Regions from separate parts of the Cobetia sp. SIMBA_158 genome, predicted to be linked through region 2. Evidence: predicted binding sites of a transcription regulator. Region 2 holds the regulator's gene; each other region holds the start of a gene.

Region 1 (2,273 bases), on a different contig from region 2:
GACCGACCACACCGTGCACGGAGATGGCGCCGACCGGATCATCGATCTTCAGCTTGTCGAGACCGACGATGGAGAACACGACCAGCAGACCGCCGACGGCGCCGATCAGGGTGGCAGCACCGACGCTCGGCGCCAGCGGACCCGCAGTGATGGCGACCAGGCCAGCCAGCGCGCCGTTGAGGGCCATGGTCAGGTCAGCCTTGCGGAACCACAGACGGGCGAGGATCAGCGCGGCGATGACACCACCACAGGCGGCGGCATTGGTGTTGACGAAGACCTGAGCGACCGCGTTGGCCTCATCGATGTTGGACAGCACTAGCTCGGAGCCGCCGTTGAAGCCCAACCATCCCAGCCACAGGATGAAGGTACCCAGCGTGGCCAGCGGCAGGTTGGCGCCCGGGATGGCATTGATCTCGCCATTCTTGCCGTACTTGCCCTTGCGAGCGCCCAGCAGCAGCACGCCTGCCAGAGCGGCGGAAGCGCCGGACATGTGCACGATGCCGGAGCCGGCGAAGTCGCTGAAGCCCGCTGCGCTCAGGAAGCCGCCACCCCAGGTCCAGTAACCCTGCACCGGATAGATGACGCCGGTCATGACCACGGCGAAGGCCAGGAAGGCCCACAGCTTCATGCGCTCGGCGACCGCACCGGAGACGATGGACATGGCGGTAGCCACGAACACCACCTGGAAGAAGAAGTCGGAACGTGCGCTGTAGTAGATGTCGCCACCGGAAGCGAGCGCTTCCTCAGCGGTATTCTCGGCACCGATCAGGAAGCCCAGGCTCGGCAGGAAGCCGCCTTCGGCGCTCGAGTACATGATGTGGTAACCGACGACCATGTACATGGTGCAGGCGATGGCGAACAGCGCCACGTTCTTGGTCAGGATCTCGGTGGTGTTCTTGGCGCGGACCAGACCGGCCTCGAGCATGGCAAAGCCGGCTGCCATCCATAGCACTAGGGCGCCACAGACCAGGAAGTAGAAGGTATCAAGTGCGTACTTGACCTCGATGATCTCGTTCATGCGGGGTTCTCCTTGTTATTGTGCGCGGGGCTCAGACAGCGTCGGCGCCGCGTTCACCGGTGCGGATACGGATGACATCGTCCAGCGGAGTGACGAACAGCTTGCCGTCGCCGATCTTGCCGCTGTTGGCCGCCTGGGTGATGGCGTCCAGTACCGATTCCACACTGCTGTCATCGACAGCCACTTCAATCTTGACCTTGGGAAGGAAGTCGACGACGTACTCGGCACCGCGATACAGCTCGGTGTGCCCCTTCTGACGTCCGAAGCCCTTCACTTCGGTGACGGTAATCCCCTGCACGCCGTTGTCGGCCAGTGCTTCTCGCACGTCGTCCAACTTGAAGGGTTTGATGATGGCGGTGATCAGTTTCATGTGCTGCCCCCGTTCGCTACCGGAATGATCATTCTTGTTAAGCATGGCCAGTCAGATGAGCTGGCGGCCTGTTCCTGACAAGTGCATCGCACGAGATGTGCCATGCGGCTGAAAATCCTTGTAACTCATCTGGTTATCGCAGGATGACTGACAGTCTTTCGGCCTGTGCAAAGATGGCTGAATCCGAAGGTCACCTGGCATGCACCGTAATGGTGCTGTTTCTGCGCCTTTGGGTGTGGGGGCAAGTGCTAATGTGGTGCAGGTGTGTGCCTGCCGATGAGGATTGTCTGGTGCAGGACGATGCGGGGCATGCACCCGACTCCAGGGTTGCGTATCCTTGCAGCAGGACACGACGGCCCCATGTACAGGGGTGTCATCATTTTCTGACCGGCAGTCCGCACGACGCGGCCGCCGGCCCGCAACGGCTGAGGTGCAGCATGTTCAAGAATGACGTCATCGGGCGTATGGCCCAGCAGATCGGTGAGCGCCTGCAGGATGCCTCGCATGGCCCGGAAGAGCTGCAGAAGTCCGTGCAAGGGGTGATGCGCGGTGCCTTCGACCGCATGGAGCTGGTCTCGCGTGAAGACTTCGACATCATGATGGATGTGCTGACGCGTACGCGCAGCCGCGTCGAGTCGCTGGAAAAGCAGGTCATCGCCCTCGAGGCACTGCTGGAAAAGCAGGGGCTGGTGGCGGGCAATGCACCGGCTGCCGAGCCCACCACGCCAGTGGATGACGAGGGGGAAGCCGCGGTAGCGAAGCGTGAAGCCGCCAGTCACGCCGCGGAGATCGAGCGCCAGCGCGACGCCTGATTCCGTCAGGTGACGGCTGAACCAAAACCGCCACGCCCTTTCGGGGCGTGGCGGTTTTTTGCGTCATGGGCGC
Region 2 (2,273 bases):
CTGTACCGACAATGCCCAAGCTTTGCGCAAAGATCAACGCTGCGCTGCATCGTGGCTCAGTGCTTGTCTTCAACTCAGTGAGGGGTGTCGGAGTGGACTTCAAGGGCACGTCTGATGGGTGGTGCGTGAAAGACGCGCAAGAAGGCGGGTTTTCGTCGCCAATCCCTGCATGTACGTCGCCTTTCAGGCGCTTCGATTGCGTGGAGCAAGCGGCGTTCCGGGAGGTTCTCCGGGTGTCATCCAGGTGCAATGCGCGCAAAAGTGACTTTAAAAACATGCGATTGACGGTGAATGACGCTGCCGGAACGGCGGTTTTTTACCGTCATCCTGCGCGCCGTCATGGCCCATGACGGGCAATTGATGAGCGGTTGACGGCATGACAGAGCGTACGACAGGCGTACCGCTACCCGCGAAGTCAGAGGCTGATGAGCGGAAAATCCAGCGCTTGAGGTTGGCGGCGGCTGCCATTGTGGAGGTGAAAGCAGGGCATGGCAGCCGCAGGTGACGCGTCAGGCCAGACGCTTGCGCTCGCTGGAGGAGGGGATGCCCATCGCTTCGCGATACTTGGCCACGGTACGGCGTGCGACCTCGATGCCATCGCTGGCGAGCAGGTCGACCAGCCGCGAGTCGGAGAGAGGCTTGCGGGCCGGCTCTTCCGCGATCAGCTTGCGGATGCGGGCACGAATGGCGGTGCTTGAGTGGGCGTCGCCACTGCCGCTGCCACCGACCTGGCTCGAGAAGAAGAACTTGAGCTCGAAGACGCCGCGTGGGGTGTGGATGTACTTCTGGGTCGTGACCCGCGAGATGGTCGATTCGTGCATCTCGACCACTTCGGCGATGTTGGCCAGAATCAGCGGCTTCATGCCTTCCTCGCCTTGCTCGAGGAAATCGATCTGGCGTGCCATGATCTCGCGGCCGACCTTGAGCAGGGTGTCATTGCGTGATGACAGGCTCTTCATCAGCCAGCGCGCTTCCTGCAGGTTGTCCTTGAGGAAGGTGTTGTCGGCGGACTTGTCGGCACGCTTGATCAGTGCGGCGTATTCCGGCTGGATGCGCAGCTTGGGCAGCGCTTCCGGGTTGAGCTCGACCTGCCAGCCATGGCGGGTATGGCGCACCAGCAGATCTGGGATCACGTAATCGCTGGCGGGCTCGCCCCAAGCGGATGCCGGACGCGGATCGAGCGCACGCACCAGACGAATGACGTGATCCAGCTCGTCATCGTCAAGGCTCAGGCGGCGCTTGAGCAGCTTGCGATCATCGTTGCCCAGTGCCTCGAGGAATTGACGTACCAGGCGGCGCGCCTGCGCCAGCAGCGGCAGGTCATCCGGCAGCAGTGCCAGTTGCAGCAGCAGGCATTCGCGCAGATCACGGGCGAAGACGCCGGTCGGGTCGAACTGCTGCAGACGCAGCAATACCTGCTCGAGTTCGGAGGCCTTGAGGCCGGGCAGGCCCTGGCCGCGCAGGCCATCGACCAGCTCGTCGAGTGACAGGCTCAGATAGCCGGCACCGTCGACGGCATCGATCAGGCTCTCCGCCATCTGGCGTTCACGGCCATCGAGGTCGGTCATCGCCAGCTGCCAGCGCAGGTGGTCCTGCAGGCTCTCGACACTGGTATTGCGATCGAAGTCCGGCCCTTCTTCACTCCCGCTGCCACTGCCGGAGCTGGTCAGGCTACCGGCGTGGTCCTGGTAGAGGTCCGACCAGTCACTGTCGAGGGGGTATTCCTCGGGAATCTCGCTCGAGGAGTCGGCAGTGGAGATCTCGCTTGAATCCTGTGTCTCGACGACATCCAGCGACTCGTAGTCCTCGTCGAGCTCCAACATGGGGTTGGACTCGAGGGCTTGCTGAATCTCCTGACGCAGGTCGAGCGTCGACAGCTGCAGCAGCTGGATCGCTTGCTGGAGCTGCGGCGTCATGGTCAGCGAGGTGCCGAGGCGGAGTTGCAGGGTGGGTTTCATGGAGTCAGTCAATTCACGGCAAAGGAACGTGCTTACTACGCTATACCGTGACTTGGGGCACTGACAAGTGGTTGCCGTGAATATTAAAGCAACTTGCATGCCATGTTTCCACCAAGGTGGTATGGACGTCATGCATGCGTCTGATGTCAGACATGAAAAAGCCGCTACGCGATAAAATCACGCAGCGGCTTTCGAAGCTTTTACCTCGCGAGGACTCAGCGCAGCCGCAGTCCCTAGAGCTTGAACTCGTGGCCCAGGTAGACGTCGCGCACCTGCTGGTTGGCCAGGATGGAGTCTGCATCACCGTGGGCGATG
Region 3 (2,273 bases), 610 kb from region 2:
TTTGAGCATGATCGGAAATAGGCCGAGCATGTAATCGATATCGAGAGTATCCATTCGTTATCCGGACAGGCTGGGGGCTTGGCTGAGGGTCTGGAAAGACACCCGTCGACATGACGACAACGGGGCGACGGTCAAGCCGTCACCCCGTTTGCACATGACATCCTGGCATGCGCCCTTGTATCAGGGCGCAGCGGGCAATGTTCAAGGCGTGGTGATGTCGTTGCCGAACCACTTGTTGGAAATCTCGGCCAGGCGGCCATTTTCCTTGAGCTCGGTCAGCGCGGCATCCACCTCGTCACGCTTGGCCTCGCCTTCGGCGTCCTTGCGGAACGGCAGTGCGTTCTCGAGACGCGAGAACGGCTTGCCAGCCAGTTCCAGCGGCAGCGGCGTCTTCTGGATCACCTGGCTTGCGCTGACGCGGTCCATCACGAAGGCATCGACTCGGCCCAGAGCGGTGTCCTGCTCGATGTTGGACTCATAGGTCTTGATGTCGATCTGGTCGGCGTAGGGCAGCTCTTTCATCAGCGCTTCGTAGTTGGAGCCCAGATTGACCGCCACGCTGTGGCCCTTAAGGGACTCGACGCCGGTGATCTCGTCATTGCCGCGACGCTTGACCACCTGAGCCCCGTCATAGACGTAGGGCTGGGTGAAGGCGAACTTGGCCTTACGCGCATCGGTGATGGTGATCTGGTTGGCCACGGTATCGATACGGCCGGCTTCAAGCGAGCCGATCAGGCCGGAGAAGCTCATGGTCACGAATTCGATGTCGTCACCGGTGATCTCGCCGACGGCGTTGAGGACATCCACCTCAAAGCCCTGCAGCTTGTCCTGCTTGACGAAGGTGAACGGGAAGTAGCCGCCCGACATGCCGACCTTGAGGGTGTCAGCCTGTGCCGCCAGGCTGCCCAGGGTGGTCGCGCCCAGCGCGGCAGCCATCACGGCGCCCTTGAGAGCGGTAGAAGAGAAGACAGCTGCGAGCGAACGTGATTGGCGCATCGGGATTCCTCGTGGATCGCAAGACTGGGCCATTGGCGCTGGACGGTCGCTGACATTCGGTTGAACGCGGATGTCGAGCCAACAGAACAGGTATAAGCACAGCCTTTTATATGTGATTTGGTTGTATAGGATAACGGGACTGCCCCGCATTCCCAATCATTTCATCCCTTAAGGTCATAACCAGAAGGAATAAGACAGCATTCCTGTCAATGAGCGCGATTCTAGCATGCCTGTCATGGCGGGCCAGTGACGCCGTATGGGCTACCTGCAGCGTTAGATGTCAGCCTGACGACAAGTGGATGACAGTTATTCACGCCATCCGTGGACGATGCTGTGGATAACCCGTCTCGGTCACGCTGCAAGCCGCGCCAGCCGTGGGATGACGAAAATTGATCAAAAAATCATCAACCTGCAAAACGCTCAGCGGGACTTGAGGTGCCGCGTCATCTGTCAAGCCGTCACGGGTCGAAAGAGCGGCCATAATAGGAACAGGTCGCCCTCTTTCCTCTGGCCGCCATCACACGCCAGCGGGTGGCATGACAGCCGGTGAATCGCTAAAGTCGCTGCCATTCCAGACATGCTCAGGCACATGTCACGCGCCGGCAACTGTCACTCAACGACATATGCCACGCCTGGCAATGATGCTCGACAAGACTCTTTTCTTTCGTTCTTCCGCACGCCCAGCCAAGGCGTGGCGGAGACACAGCCGTGGTGAGCCTCATGACTCCTCTCTCTTCCTTGAGCAACTTCTTCACACGCACCGGCGCCGAGCTGCACCTTTATCACCTGGGTCGCACCCTGGCGCCGCTCAGGCTTGAGCAACTGGAAGCCTTCGAGACCGAACAGCAGCCGTGGGAGCAGCCCTTCAAGGGTCAGGCGCGCCTGTCATGCGTGTTCCGTCCGGCTGGGCTCGACGATCCGCTGGTGTGGTTTCTGGCCCTGCCGCTGGATGAGGAAGGCCGTCTGTCCCCCGCGCAACGCGATGCCTTCCTCGAACGTCTGATCACGACGCTGGGTCAGACGGCGCTGACCGTCGGCCGGCCTGATCTCCAGCAGGCCGAGGCAGGCAAGATCGACAACCTGATGCAGGACAACCCGCTGGCCTTCACGCCGGACGACAGCCTGCGCGCCATGCTGCACGCCCGCGCCAGCCTCGATTGCGACCGCCCTGCCAGCCAGTACTACGAGCTCGCCGAGCAGTATCTCACCGCCCAGCTACCGCTGGATGACTGGCCGTCACTCGGCCTGCAGGGTATTGCCGACGTGCTGACACGACG

The links. The regulator sigma-54, encoded in region 2, starts transcription at its own class of promoters, with help from an activator protein. The targets are predictions, from matches to a motif close to TGGCACNNNNNTTGCTNT.
Region 1: R2R70_RS09880 (P-II family nitrogen regulator) is a predicted target of sigma-54. The motif match lies at 1,474-1,491, and genes of this name have one in related genera.
Region 3: R2R70_RS03075 (amino acid ABC transporter substrate-binding protein) is a predicted target of sigma-54. The motif match lies at 1,060-1,077, and genes of this name have one in related genera.

What each region holds. Positions count from the first base shown of each region.
Region 1 covers NZ_JAWJYL010000005.1:117,633-119,905, reverse strand. The annotation lists gene R2R70_RS09885 (ammonium transporter) at 1-1,018, opposite strand, end outside; gene R2R70_RS09880 (P-II family nitrogen regulator) at 1,050-1,388, opposite strand; gene R2R70_RS09875 (accessory factor UbiK family protein) at 1,826-2,200, shown strand.
Region 2 covers NZ_JAWJYL010000001.1:59,231-61,503, forward strand. The annotation lists gene R2R70_RS00250 (RNA polymerase factor sigma-54) at 510-1,958, opposite strand; gene lptB (LPS export ABC transporter ATP-binding protein) at 2,192-2,273, opposite strand, start outside.
Region 3 covers NZ_JAWJYL010000001.1:668,096-670,368, reverse strand. The annotation lists gene R2R70_RS03080 (amino acid ABC transporter permease) at 1-54, opposite strand, end outside; gene R2R70_RS03075 (amino acid ABC transporter substrate-binding protein) at 202-936, opposite strand; gene R2R70_RS03070 (DUF3549 family protein) at 1,717-2,273, shown strand, end outside.